2 regions of the Amycolatopsis sp. NPDC024027 genome follow, and region 2 is predicted to be linked to the other one. Evidence: riboswitches for the same ligand, from Rfam matches in the RefSeq annotation. Region 2 holds a riboswitch; the other holds the start of a gene.

Region 1 (7,152 bases), 640 kb from region 2:
CCAGCTCCAGCAGCTCGGCGACCCGCGGCGCCCACCGCGCGCGCGGCACGCCGTGCATCCGCAGGCCGAACGCGATGTTCGCGGCGACGTCGCGGTGGGCGAAGAGCTGGCCGTCCTGGAACACCAGGCCGAAGCCTCGCCGGTGGACCGGGACCGCGCCGAGGTCCTCGCCGTCCCAGCTCACCGAGCCGCGCGCCGACGGCTCGAGGCCGGTGATCGCCCGCAGCAGCGTCGACTTGCCCGAGCCCGACGGGCCGAGCAGCGCCAGCACCTCGCCGTCGGCGATGTCCAGCCGGGCGTCGCGCACCGCCGCGAACGATCCGTAGTGGACGGTCAGGTCCCGCACCGACAACGCCATCAGAACTCTCCCACCCCGCCGCGCCCGAGCCGGTCGATCAGGGCGACCGCCAGCACCGTCACGAGCATCAGCAACGCGCACGCCGCGTAGGCCATCTGGTTGTTCAGCTCACCCGGGCGCGCCATCAGCGTCGCGACCGCGACCGGCAGCGTCGGCGCCGTCGGCCGGGCGAGGAAGCTCGTCGCGCCGAATTCGCCGAGGGCCACGACGAAACCGAAGCCCGCCGCCGCGACCAGCGGCCGCAGCGTCAGCGGCAGGTCGATCTCCCACCACACCCGCAGCGGGCTCGCCCCGAGCGTCGAGGCGGCCTGCCGCAGCCGGACGTCGACCGAGCGCAGCACCGGCAGCACCATCCGCACGATCAGCGGGATGATCACCAGCGCCTGGGCCAGCGGCACCAGGTAGGGCGACGTCCGCAGGTCACCGGGCAACGCGTCGAGCGTCACCAGGTAGCCGAACCCGACGGTCACCGCGGACACCCCGAGCGGCAGCATCAGCACGGCGTCCATCGTCTCGCCCAGCCCGCGCGCGGCTTTGGCGGGCGAGCGCCGCAGCGCCACGAGGACGACGGACGCGAGCACGCCGACGACCAGCGCGAGCAACGTCGCGTCGATCGCCACCTTCAGCGAGTTCAGCGCGGCGTCCCAGCCGGACACCTGGAGCGCGCCCTTCTCGCCGGTGCTCGTCAGCGCCCGGTACCCGGCGAGGCTCCAGCCGTCCTCAGTGGACACCGATTCGGCGAGGAGCGCGACGATCGGCGTCACCAGCAACGCGAGCACGACCCCCGCGGCGCCGACGATCCACCACTCGCCGCCCCGTGGCCGCCGCGCCCCGCCCGATCCGATCCGGGCGCCTTCTTTGCGCCGGCGCGCCAGCCCGCCGAGGACCAGCGCGGCGACCACGGCCGCGAACTGGATCAGCGAGAGCGCGGCCGCGCCCGAGAGGTCCAGCAGGTCGACCGTCCGCAGGTAGATCTCGGTTTCCAGGGTCCGGTAGCGCGCCCCGCCCAGGATCAGGACGACTCCGAAGCTGGTGGCGCAGAAGAGGAACACGACGGCCGCGGCGGACGCGACCGCGGGCGCCAGCGCGGGCAGCGTCACCGACCGGAAGGCCCGCCACGGCGACGCGCCGAGCGCCCGGGCGGCGTCGGTCGTCCGCGAATCGAGCCGCGCCCACAGCCCGGCGACGGTTCGCGCGACGACGGCGACGTTGAAGAAGGCGTTGGCCAGCACGATCGGCAGCACCCCGCCGTCCGGCCACAGCGCCCGGAACGCCAGCCCGACGACCACGGTCGGCAGCACGAACGGCACCAGCACCAGCGTCCGCGCCAGGCCGACGCCGGGCAGCCGCACCCGGGCCAGCAGGAACGCCACCGGCAGCCCGGCCAGCACCGCGACCACCGTCGACGCGGCCGCGCTCGCGACGGTGAACCCGGCCAGCTGCCAGGTCCGCGCGTCGCCGAGCACGACGCCGAGCCCGCCCGCGGCGAACCCGCGGCCGATGATCGCCAGCACCGGCCAGGCGAAGAACACCACCAGGAACCCGATCGGGGCCAGCCCGAGCAGCGCCAGGCCGAGCCCGCGGGCGGTCCGCGGCGGGGCGGTGGCTTTCCCGGGACTCCGCGGTGGAGCCTCGGAGCTCACTGCAGGAGCGTGCGCCATTCGCCGATCCACTTCTCGCGTCCGGCCTGCACCTGGTCCGCGGGCAGCGCCTGCGGCCTCTGCGGCAGCGGGGCCACCTGCGCCCAGCCCGCGGGCAGGTCGACGCCCTGGCGCGCCGGGTAGACGTACATGTTGGCCGCGACCGTGGCCTGGAACTGCTGCGAGAGCAGGAAGTCGACGACCTTGCGGGCGTTCTCGACCTGCTTGCCGTTCGCCAGCACGCCGGCGTACTCGACCTGCCGGTAGCAGGTGTCGAGCAGCGCCTTGGTGCGCGGCTTCCCGTCGTCCCCGACTTCGGCGGCCGGCGACGACGCGTACGAGACGACGATCGGCCGCGGCCCCTTGCCGGACGAGCCGGAGAACTGCTTGGTGTAGGCCTCTTCCCAGCCGCTGACGACCTTGACGCCGTTGGCCTTCAGCTTCGTCCAGTAGTCCTTCCAGCCGGCGTCGCCGTACTTGGCGACGGTGCCGAGGAGGAACGCCAGCCCGGGCGACGCCGTCGCCGGATCCTCGGCGACCAGCAGGTCCTTGTACTTCGGGTCGGCCAGGTCGTCGTAGGTCTCCGGCGCGGGGATCCCCTTGCTCGTGAAGTAGTTCGTGTCGACGTTGACGCAGACGTCACCGACGTCGACCGCGGACAGCCGGTGCTCGGGGTCGACGGCGTAGCGTTGCGGCCCGCGGTCGGCTTCCGGGCTGGTGTAGGAATCGAAGACACCCTCGCTGAGCGCGCGGGAGGCGAAGGTGGAGTCGACGCCGTACGCGACGTCGCCGATCGGGTTGGCCTTCGTCAGCACGAGCTTGTTGGTCAGCGAACCGGCGTCGCCCTGCTTGAGCACGGAGACCTTGATGCCCGACTGCTTCTGGAAGGCGTCGAGCACCTCCTGTGGCGCCAGGAACGAATCGTGCGTCACGAGGGTGACGGTGGGCGTCTGCTGCGTGCCACCGTCACCGTCCGACAGCGAGCACGCCGCGGCGACGGCACTGACGGCGGCGATGGCCGTCGCGGCGCGCACAGCCCTGCGTTTCATCTACCCTCCTGCACTTCGCCGACGCGGAGGGAAGCCCTCCCGTCGCCGGCATGATCCGGTCAGGTGCGAACGGTCGCGGGTGACCCCGCCTCTCAGCCCGGCTCACCGGACTCCCGTGGCAACCGTGCAGCGTAGTCCAGGACGGTCGACCATGGAGACATGACGGAAATCTTGAACGACGACGAGGTCGACGCCCGGCTGGGCGCGGACTGGACGCGGTCCGGCGCGGTGATCGCGCGCGAGGTGGAGCTGGCGAGCTTCCCCCAGGCGATCGAGGTGGTGAACCGGGTGGCGGAGCTCGCCGAAGCCGCCGACCACCACCCGGACATCGACATCCGCTGGCGCACGCTGACCTTCCGGCTCAGCACCCACTCGGCAGGCGGCCTGACGGCGAAGGACTTCGACCTGGCGTCGCAGATCGACGCGGTGCTCGCCGCGGTGTGATCTCGGCTACGCTGAGTGCACCTTCGCCCGGCTTCGGCGTCTCTTGGTTACCGGAACCTTCGGGAGGGAGACACAGATGACTCAGGCAATCGTGGTCGGCACGGCGGCGTTCGCGGCGATGGTGGCGGCGGCCGGCGGGGTGCTCTGGTTCACCGCCCGCAACCGCCGTCACCTGGACGGCTGAGAGTTCGATCACAGCTGTTAACGGGCGGCATGATCAGCGCGCTGTTCGGAGCGGAAGCATCGGTTCGGCCCCTAGGAAACGCCATGAACAGCACCGCCGCCCTCACCCCCGCCCAGCGCGCCTGGATCAACGCCCTCGCCCCCGCGGTGGTGCTGATCGTGATCGCGGTGCTGGGCCTGCTCGGCTAGTCCGGCCAAGCCTGCCGGACCTCCGGGTCCGGCGGGCTACAAGGTGATTTGCCCGGGCGGCGGGAACTCGGCCGGGCGCTCGTCGGCCGTCGTCCAGTATTCGAGGCACGACAACCGGCCGTCGTCGACGAACACGATGAGGCCGCCGTCCGGAACGTCGGCCTCCACCGCCACCGATTCCTTCTTCGGCGAGCGCGGGGTCGCTTCGTCCACGGCGAGGTCGATCGTGGGACAGCCGCAGCCGCAGCGGCCGACCACCCGGGCCGTGGCGGCCTGCGCGCGCAGTTCCGCGGCACCGGGGAAGTCGGCCGCGAGCAGCGTGTCCAGTGCCGCGCGCTCGGCCGGGGTCAGCGGGCGGTCCAAAGCGTTTCCCATCAGTAACGAGACATGGTCGGGATCGTCTTTTCGGCGACCCCGATGAGATCGTCGACCTTCGAAACATCGGCCGTCACGTCCTCGGCGGTCACCGAAGGCGCCTCGGAAGACCGGTAGGCGACTTCGTTGCGCCGGATCCGCATCCGGTTGAAGGGACGCAGAAGCGGCCCCAGCGGCGGATCGAGTTGCGCGCGAACCGCCTCGTAGACGGCGATGTGACCACCCCGGCTCGTCGCACGCAGGCCCTGGTTCTGCAGGACGGCCGCCAGCGCCCGGCGGGCGCCGTCGTAGGCCAGCGTGTAGGCGCCCTCCGGATCCGAGTCCAGCAGCCGCCGCGCCGAAGCGACGTGCGTGCGGGCCCTGACGAGCTCCGCTTCCGCGGCTTCCCGCGAAGCCGGCACGTGCTCGAGCGAACCGCGTGCGATGAGCGCGTCGATCGTGGCGCGGCCCTGGTTCCACCGGGTCATCGGGTCTCCTGCTCGAGAGGCAACGGAACCAGCGGACGCGCACGCACGCTGGTGAGGAAGGGATCCTTGCTGTCCGCGGACCACGACGCCGGCGAGATCCGGTGCACGTTGACCTCGCGGCCCAGCCGCCGCGACACACCCTCGGCCAGGTCGAACAGCGCGTCCGGATCGGGCGAACCGACGACGAGCACGTCGACGTCCCCGGGCGGTGGTCCCGGTTCACCGCGGTAGCGCGCGGCCCAGGACCCGTAGATGTAGGCCTCCCGCACGCCCGCCAGCCCGGCCAAAGCCTCGGCGAGCAGCGGCAGCGGCCCGAAGGTGACCGCGATGACCTCGCTCAACGGCCGGTAGAGCGGGGTGTCCGTGCGGGCCTTGACGAGCCGGCTCCGGCCGACCCGCCGGTCTTCCAGGATGCCGCCACCGACGAGCCGTTCGACCTCGCGCAACACGGCCGTGGGGGTGACGCCGGAGGCTTCGGCGAGCTCGGTGATGCTGTACTCGCGCTCCGGGTGCAGCAGGACCCGCGCCAGCAGCTCACCCTGCATGCGGGACCGCAGCAGGGGGAGCAGGCTCGGCGAAGCTTTCATTGGACGCAGTATATCCTGCGTCCAATGAAAGCAACAGTCAGTAGTTGACCCTTACGAACCGTGCGTCAGACGTTGAAGCGGAACTCGACCACGTCGCCATCGGTCATGACGTAGTCCTTGCCCTCCATGCGGACCTTGCCCGCCGCCCGGGCGGCCGCCATCGAGCCTGCCGCCATCAGGTCGTCGTAGGAGACGATCTCCGCCTTGATGAAGCCGCGCTCGAAGTCCGTGTGGATCACGCCCGCCGCCTGGGGGGCCGTCGCGCCCTGCGGGATCGTCCACGCCCGGGACTCCTTCGGGCCCGCCGTCAGGTACGTCTGCAGGCCGAGGGTGTGGAAACCCGCGCGGGCCAGGGAGTACAACCCCGGCTCCGGCTGGCCGACCGACTCGAGCAGCTCGCGGACCGACTCCTCGTCGTCCAGCTCCAGCAGCTCCGCCTCGACCTTCGCGTCGAGGAACACTGCGTCCGCCGGCGCGACCAGCTTGGTCAGCTCCTCGCGGCGGGCTTCGTCGGTGAGGACGCCTTCGTCGGCGTTGAAGACGTACAGGAACGGCTTCGTCGTCAGAAGGCTGTGCTCGCGAAGCAGTTCGAGGTCGACGTCCTTCTGAGCCGAGAAGAGCGTGCGTCCGCTGTCGAGGATCTCCTTCGCCTTCTGCGCGGCCTCGAGCGCGGGCTTGGCTTCCTTCTTGCTCCGCGCTTCCTTTTCCAACCGCCAGACGGCCTTCTCGAGGGTCTGCAGGTCGGCCAGGATCAGCTCGGTGTTGATCGTCTCGATGTCGCTCAGCGGATCGATCCGGCCGTCGACGTGGATCACGTCCGGGTCATCGAACACGCGGATGACCTGGCAGATCGCGTTCGCCTCACGGATGTTCGCCAGGAACTTGTTGCCCAGCCCGGCACCCTCGGACGCGCCCTTCACGATGCCCGCGATATCCACAAAGGACACCACGGCCGGGACGATCTTCTCCGACTTGTGCAGCTCGGCCAGCTTGTCCAGCCGGGGGTCCGGCAGCGGCACGACCCCGACGTTCGGCTCGATCGTCGCGAACGGGTAGTTCGCGGCGAGCACGTTGTTACGAGTCAGCGCGTTGAACAGGGTGGACTTGCCGACGTTGGGCAGGCCGACGATACCGAGGGTGAGGCTCACGACCCCGCAGTCTACGTGGCTGCCCCGCCCACGCCCCACGCACCCAACGCCGTGGCGGATTTCCGCCAGCGACGGCGCTGACCTGCTGGCATGCTCGGATCAATGGTCACCGAAACGCTCTCACTCTGGCGCGACGCCGAACGCTGCTACCGCGTGGTCACCGCCCGCGACTCGCGCTTCGACGGCCAGTTCATCATGGCCGTCCGCACCACCGGCATCTACTGCCGCCCGTCGTGCCCGGCCTCGACGCCGAAGGTGCAGAACGTCCGCTTCTTCCCGACGTCGGCGGCCGCGCAGGCCAACGGCTTCCGCGCCTGCCGCCGCTGCCTGCCGGACGCCGTGCCCGGCTCGCCGGACTGGAACGTGCGCGCCGACCTGGCCGCACGGGCGATGCGCCTGATCTCCGACGGGACCGTCGAGCGCGAAGGCGTCCCCGGTCTCGCGCGGCGGCTCGGCTACTCGGAACGCCAGCTGGGCCGGGTGCTCACCGCCGAGCTGGGCGCGGGCCCGCTGGCCCTGGCCCGGGCGCACCGCGCGCACTCGGCGCGGCTGCTCATCGAGATGTCCGAGCTGCCGCTGACGGACGTCGCCTTCGCGGCGGGCTTCTCCAGCGTGCGGCAGTTCAACGAGACGATCCGCGAGGTGTTCGCCACGACGCCTTCGCAGCTTCGTGCCTTCGCGGCTTCACGACGTGGCCGGCAGAGCGACGTGA
Region 2 (7,152 bases):
AACCGGACTTCGTCGAGGTTCGGCGTGATCAGCGTCGCGCGCGGGAACAGCTCCGTGCGGATCGCCTCCAGGGCGTCCTCGCGCAGCAGCGGGTCACCCGTCATCGAGGCCGCGACCGGGTCGACCACGAACGGGCCGACCTCGACCTCGTCCAGGGTCTTCGCCACCGAACGGATGATCTCGGCCGTCGCCAGCATGCCCGTCTTCGCGGCGTTGACGCCCATGTCCGACGCCACCGCCTTGATCTGCGCGGTGACGACGTCGGCCGGGATCTCCGTGAAACCCTGCACGCCCAGCGAGTTCTGCACGGTGACCGCCGTCAGCGCGACCAGCCCGTGCACCCCGTGCGCGAAGAAGGTCCGCAGGTCGGCCTGGATGCCCGCACCACCGCCGGAGTCCGATCCGGCGATGGTGAGGGCGGTCCTCGGTGTCACGGCTGCACCACCGGCAAATAGACCTGGCCGCCGGACTCGGTGAACTCCGCCGACTTCGAAGCCATGCCGGCTTCGATTGCCTCCACAGTGGACAGTCCGTGCTCTTCGGCGTACTTGCGGACGTCCTGCGTGATCCGCATCGAGCAGAACTTCGGTCCGCACATCGAGCAGAAGTGCGCGGTCTTGGCCGGCTCGGCGGGCAGCGTCTCGTCGTGGAACGAGCGCGCGGTGTCCGGGTCGAGCGACAGGTTGAACTGGTCGTTCCAGCGGAACTCGAACCGCGCCTTCGACAGCTCGTCGTCCCACTCCTGCGCGTACTTGTGCCCCTTGGCCAGGTCCGCGGCGTGCGCGGCGATCTTGTACGTGATCACGCCGGTCTTGACGTCGTCGCGGTTGGGCAGGCCGAGGTGCTCCTTCGGCGTCACGTAACACAGCATCGCCGTGCCGTACCAGCCGATCTGCGCCGCGCCGATGGCCGACGTGATGTGGTCGTACGCCGGCGCGATGTCCGTCGCGAGTGGACCGAGGGTGTAGAACGGCGCCTCGCCGCAGAGCTTTTCCTCGAGCTCCACGTTCTCCTTGATCTTGTGCATCGGCACGTGGCCGGGGCCCTCGATCATCACCTGGACGTCGTGCGAGCGCGCGATGTGCGTCAGCTCACCGAGGGTTTCCAGCTCGGCGAACTGGGCACGGTCGTTGGCGTCCGCGATCGAGCCCGGGCGCAGGCCGTCGCCGAGGGAGAACGTGACGTCGTACTGCCGGAGGATCTCGCAGAGTTCCTCGAAGTGCGTGTACAAAAAGGACTCCCGGTGGTGCGCGAGGCACCACGCGGCCATGATCGACCCGCCGCGGCTGACGATGCCGGTGACGCGCCGCGCGGTCAGCGGGATGTAGCGCAGCAGCACGCCGGCGTGCACGGTGACGTAGTCGACACCCTGTTCGCACTGCTCGATGATGGTGTCGCGGTACACCTCCCACGACAGCTTTTCCGGTTCGCCGTCGACCTTTTCCAGCGCCTGGTAGATCGGCACGGTGCCGACCGGCACCGGCGAGTTGCGGATGATCCACTCCCGCGTCTCGTGGATCCGCTTGCCGGTGGACAGGTCCATGATCGTGTCGGCACCCCAGCGGGTGGCCCACACCATCTTGTCGACCTCTTCCTCAACCGACGACCAGACGGCCGAGTTACCCATGTTGGCGTTGATCTTCACCAGGAAGTTCTTGCCGATGATCATCGGCTCGGTCTCGGGGTGCTTGCGGTTGGCCGGGATCACGGCGCGGCCGCGGGCGACCTCGTCGCGCACGAATTCGGGCGAAACCCGTTCGCGTGCGGCGATGTACTCCATTTCGCGGGTGATGACGCCCTGTTTGGCCCAGCCGAGCTGGGTGTTGTGCTCGCGCCCGTCGGCCCACCCGGCCCGCAGCCGGTGAAGTCCACTGTGGACGTCGATCTCGACGTCCGGATCCGTGTACGGGCCGGAGGTGTCGTAGACGTCGAACTGTTCACCGTTGGAGAGATCGATCCGCCGCACGGGGACGCGGAGCCCGGATTCGGTCTGGTTGTACGCCTTGTGCGAACCGGTGATCGGCCCGGTGGTCACGCTTACGGCAGCACTGTTTTGCAGCGTCGTCAACGACTTTCACTCCCTACGCCGGCATTACCCGGTCAGGTTCATGCGGTCGGTGACGCCTGCGAAATCGCAAGTCACCCTCTCAGCCCGCCATGGCGCGAGCTCCCGCGTTGCTGTTGTGCCCCGACCATGCCACGCCGAAGCGCGATACTCAAGTCTCCTCACCTCACCCGACCAACTCGGCCGGGGTCGCGTAGACGTCGACCATGGCGCCGTTGCGCAGCACGGTGATCGGCAGCGCGGTGCCGATCACTTCCGCGAACAGCTGCCGCTGGATGCCTTGGGCGTCCGAGACGCGGGTGCGCCCGACGGTCAGCACGAGGTCGCCGGCGCGCAGGCCCGCCCGCTCGGCCGGGCCGCCGGACACGACTTCGCGCACCCGCAGCCCGGCGCGCTGCCCGGTGCGCTCGGCGATGTCTTCCGGCAGCGGCGCGGGCACGCCGACCACGCCGAGGTACGCGCGCCGCACCCGGCCTTCGACGACGAGTGTGTCGATGATCCGCCGCGTGGTGGTGTTGATCGGCACCGCGAGCCCGAGCCCGACCCCGGCGACCGCGGTGTTGATGCCGACGACCCGGCCGGCCGAGTCGGCGAGCGCGCCGCCGGAGTTGCCGGGGTTGAGGGCGGCGTCGGTCTGGATGACGTCCTCGATCACGCGGGTGGTGCGCCCCTGCCGGACCGGTAGCGCCCGGCCGAGCGCGCTGACGACCCCGGCGGTGACGGTCCCCGAGAAGCCGAGCGGGTTCCCGACCGCGACGACGAGCTGCCCGACGACGAGCCGGTCGGCGTCGCCGAGCTCGGCGGCCGCCGGCGTGGCGCCCCGCGCCCGCAGCACGGCGAGATCGGACAGCGGATCGGCGCCGACGACGTCGAAGGGCACTTCGCTGCCGTCGGCGAAGGTGGCGACCCCGCGCCGGTGGTCGCTGACGACGTGGGCGTTGGTGAGCAGGTGGCCGTCCTCGGCGAAGACGACGGCCGAGCCGCTGCCGCGCGCCAGCTGCACCCCGGCGACGTGCGGGGTGACGGTCTTGGCGACCGTGCTGACCGCGCGCGAGTAGGCGTCCATCGCGTCGTCCATGGAGATCCCTCGATTACAGCGTTGCAGTTACTACAATCTTGCGCCCGGTTCGGCGGGAAGTCCGTTCGCTGCTGGTGAACCGGCCCGGTGGACCAGTGACGGTCAGTGGTTCACCGGATCAGCCCATGCATCGGGCAGAAATCGGCGGCAGACTGCCAGGCGCCTTTCTGTAACGGTGCAGAGGCGACTTTTCTGTGGGGTTGATATGCGCAAACTCATCTTCGGCGCCCTCGCCGGGCTGCTGGTCACCGGCCTGATCCCGGCGACCGCGGCGGCGCAGGGGGAGGCTCCCGGTGCCCCCGGGACCCATCCCAGCTGGCTACCCGCGAACAAGACCGGTTTCGGGACCGCGCACGACCGGTCCAGCAACGTCTGGTTCACCCTCCAGGGCGGGCAGCTGTCCGAGGTCTACTACCCGGACCTGTCGACGCCCAGCGTCCGCTCGATGGACTTCGTCGTCACGGACGGCCGCAGCTTCGCCGTCACCGACTACTCGGCGAAGTCGCAGCAGGTCCGGCGGACCGACGACGACAGCCTGACGTACGAGCAGACCAGCACCGACGACCAGCACCGCTGGCGCCTCCGCAAGACCTACGTCACCGACCCGGCCGCCACGACCGTGCTGGTGGACGTCGACTTCCAGTCGCTCACCGGGCGGCCATACCAGCTCTACGCGGTCGCCGACCCGGACCTCACCAACGACGGCTCCGACGACTCGGCCGCCCGCGCACGTGACGCCGTCACGGCGCAGGACGCCACGAACGCCGCCGCGCTCACCGCGCAGCCCGCGTTCACCACGACCAGCGTCGGCTACGCGGGTGCCTCCGACGGGAACACCCAGCTCGCCAAGACCTTCAAGCTCGACCGGTACGACACCGCGGCCAAGGGCAACGTCGTGCTGACCGGCCGGACGAACGCCGACGGCGTCCGCGACCGGCACGTCACCGTGGCCCTCGGCATGGGCGCGAAGGCCGCCGACGCGCTCAAGAGCGCGCAGGCGTCGCAGCGGCGCGGCTTCCGCGACATCGCGCGCGCCTACGACCGCGGCTGGCAGCAGTACCTGCGCGGGGTCGCCAAGCCGCCGTCGTCGCTGAAGACCGGTGCCGAGCGCGACCTCTACAAGGCGTCGATGCTGACGCTCGCCGCCAGCGAGGACAAGCACCACCCCGGTGCCTTCATCGCGTCGCCGAGCATGCCGTGGCGGTTCGGGAACAACGACCCGGAGTGGTCGCCGTCGGGCACCTACCACCTGGTCTGGCCGCGTGACCTCTACCAGATCGCGACCGGCCTGGCCGCCGGCGGCGACACGGCCGCCGCGAACCGCGCGGTGTCCTACATGTTCGGCACGCAGCAGCAGGCCGACGGGCACCTGCCGCAGAACAGCCGGGTGGACGGCGTCCCGTACTGGACGTCGATCCAGCTCGACGAGAGCGCGTTCCCGATCGTGCTCGCCCAGCAGCTCGGGCGGAACGACCTGTGGCCCGGCGTCCGCAAGGCCGCCGACTTCATCCTCGGGTACCGGGGTCCGAACGGGCAGGCGTCGCCGTACACCCAGCAGGAGCGCTGGGAGGAGCAGGACGGCTGGTCCCCGTCGACCATCGCCTCGGTGATCGCCGGGCTCGTCTGCGCCGCGGACATCGCTTCGCACAACGGCGCGGCCGCCGACGCCGCCCGCTACCTCGCCGCGGCCGACAAGATGAAGGCCGACCTGCCCAAGCAGACGATCACCACGAACGGCCCGCTGTCGAAGGACCCGTACTTCGTCCGGCTCACCAAGGACGCCGACGCCAACGCCGGGACGACGTACAACCTCGGCAACTCGAGCGTGACGATGGACCAGCGCGCGGTCACCGACGCGGGCTTCCTCGACCTGGTCCGGCTCGGCGTCTACCGGGCCGACGACCCGGTGATCCGCAACAGCGTGCGCGTCACCGACAAGGACATCGCCTTCACCACGCCGACCGGCCAGTTCTGGCACCGGTACACGAAGGACGGCTACGGCGAGCAGGCCGACGGCTCGCCGTGGGACTACACGTTCCCGGCGGAGAGCCGCACGACGTTCGGCCGGTTGTGGCCGCTGCTCGCCGGGGAGCGGGGGGAGTACGAGCTGACGCTCGGCGACAGCGCCTCGGCCGCGCGGCGGCTGCGTGACCTCGGCCGGGTGAGCAGCTCGGCGGAGACCATGCCGGAGCAGGTGTGGGACGAGAACCCGCCGTCGGGCCGGCCCGGGTTCCCGACCGGCACGCCGAACACCTCGGCGACCCCGCTGGCCTGGACGCACGCCCAGTACGTCCGGCTCGCCTGGGACGTCAAGGCGGGCTCGGTGCTGGAGACGCCCCGAGTGGTCCGCTGCCACTTCCTCGGCTGCTGACGCTCGTGAACCGGCGAAGGGCCCCTCGGTTTCGAGGGGCCCTTCGTGGTCTCAGATGACGGCGCCGTCGTCCTCGGGGGTCCGAGGCGGCAGCCAGGAGTTGCCCGGCACGCCCCACTTGTTGGACTTCAGCATCTTCTTCGCGGCGCGCGCGTGCCGTCCGACCAGGCGGTCGAGGTAGATGTACCCGTCCAGGTGATCGGTCTCGTGCTGCAGGCAGCGCGCGAAGTAGCCGGTGCCCTCGACCTCGATCGGGTTGCCCTCGACGTCGGAGCCGGTCACCTTCGCCCACTTCGCCCGACCCGTCGGGTACGACTCGCCGGGCGCCGAGAGGCAGCCCTCCCAGTCGTCGTCCGGGTCCGGCATGGTCTCCGGGATCTCCGACGTCTCCAGCTTCGGGTTGACCACGACGCCCTTGTGCCGCACGCCTTCGTCGTCCGGGCAGTCGTAGACGAACACCCGCAGATCGAGGCCGATCTGGTTGGCCGCGAGGCCGACACCCTCGGCGGCGTACATCGTCTCGAACATGTCGTCCACGAGCGTGCGCAGCTTCTCGTCGAACTCGGTGATCTCCCGAGTCGGCTGGTGCAGCACGGGTTCGCCGGCGATAACGATGGGGTGGATGGTCACGGCGAGCCAGTTTAGTCGGACCCCTCTGGTAGACCTGCATCAGACCGTGACGCGCCGACGCCGATGCCCACGTCGGCGGCCGCTTCCGTGGTTGAATGGCGCCCGCGGAAGAGCTAGGTCTGATTCGCCATGACGCCCGATTGAGAGGGACTCGGATGGACGCCGCGGAGTCGATGGCTGAGCCGCAGCCGTCGCCGCCGAAGCCCGTGCCCGGCCTGACCGAACGCGAGGTCGAGATCCTCGCCTTCGAGCGCCAATGGTGGCGGCACGCCGGGGCGAAGGAGAACGCCATCCGCGAACGCTTCGACTTGTCTGCGACGCGCTACTACCAGCTGCTCAACAAGCTGCTGGAGAAGCCGGAGGCGATCGAAGCGGACCCGATGCTGGTGAAGCGGCTGCGCAAGACCCGCGCCGCCCGCCAGCGCAAGCGAGGCGCCCGGCGACTGGGGATCGAGCTGCAATGAGTGTGTTTTCGGGAATGTCCCGGCCGATGAAGGCCGCGGGTGTCGCGTTGATCGGCGTGGCGATCATCGCCGCCGTCATCGGCGGGATCACCGCGCTGGGCGGGGGCGACGGGTCGAACGAAGCCGGGCCGAGCGGCACGTCGACGCAGCCGGGCACGTCCGGCGGGCCGTCGTCGGCGCCGCCGTCCACCTCGTCTTCGTCTTCGGCGACACCGCCGTCGGGCTCGACGAGCTCTTCGTCGCCGCCGTCGCCGAGCTCGCCGCCACCCGGCCAGGCGACGTCGTCCGCCCCCGGTGGCCCTGGTCAGCCGGGTGGTGACCAGCAGGCGTCCAACAAGTGGGTGACCGTCCGGGTGTTCAACAACTCGACGATCAAGGGCCTGGCGGACCGGGCGGCGGAGGACTTCCGCGGCGGGGGCTGGAACGTCAACGAGGTCAGCAACTACTCCCAGGGCATCATCCCGACGACGACGGCGTTCTACCGCCCGGGCACCGACGAGGAAGCCGCGGCCAAGCAGCTCGCCCAGGAGTTCGGCATCAAGGC

Evidence for each region. A riboswitch is a leader RNA that binds a small molecule or an ion and turns the genes downstream of it on or off. The one in region 2 is predicted to bind thiamine pyrophosphate.
Region 1: it holds a riboswitch for thiamine pyrophosphate, as region 2 does, so the genes downstream of both, AB0F52_RS00090 (thiamine ABC transporter substrate-binding protein) here and thiC (phosphomethylpyrimidine synthase ThiC) in region 2, are expected to answer to the same signal.

What each region holds. Positions count from the first base shown of each region.
Region 1 covers NZ_JBEZYY010000001.1:17,594-24,745, forward strand. Annotated here, with positions in the region: gene AB0F52_RS00080 (ABC transporter ATP-binding protein) at 1-358, opposite strand, end outside; gene AB0F52_RS00085 (iron ABC transporter permease) at 358-1,914, opposite strand; gene AB0F52_RS00090 (thiamine ABC transporter substrate-binding protein) at 1,998-3,047, opposite strand; TPP riboswitch at 3,067-3,174, opposite strand; gene AB0F52_RS00095 (4a-hydroxytetrahydrobiopterin dehydratase) at 3,207-3,491, shown strand; gene AB0F52_RS00100 (hypothetical protein) at 3,900-4,238, opposite strand; gene AB0F52_RS00105 (hypothetical protein) at 4,238-4,705, opposite strand; gene AB0F52_RS00110 (ArsR family transcriptional regulator) at 4,702-5,292, opposite strand; gene ychF (redox-regulated ATPase YchF) at 5,358-6,440, opposite strand; gene AB0F52_RS00120 (AlkA N-terminal domain-containing protein) at 6,543-7,152, shown strand, end outside.
Region 2 covers NZ_JBEZYY010000001.1:655,275-662,426, reverse strand. Annotated here, with positions in the region: gene thiD (bifunctional hydroxymethylpyrimidine kinase/phosphomethylpyrimidine kinase) at 1-434, opposite strand, end outside; gene thiC (phosphomethylpyrimidine synthase ThiC) at 431-2,068, opposite strand; TPP riboswitch at 2,062-2,184, opposite strand; gene AB0F52_RS03205 (trypsin-like peptidase domain-containing protein) at 2,232-3,143, opposite strand; gene AB0F52_RS03200 (glycoside hydrolase family 15 protein) at 3,349-5,514, shown strand; gene AB0F52_RS03195 (peptide deformylase) at 5,566-6,144, opposite strand; gene AB0F52_RS03190 (DUF3263 domain-containing protein) at 6,300-6,608, shown strand; gene AB0F52_RS03185 (LytR C-terminal domain-containing protein) at 6,605-7,152, shown strand, end outside.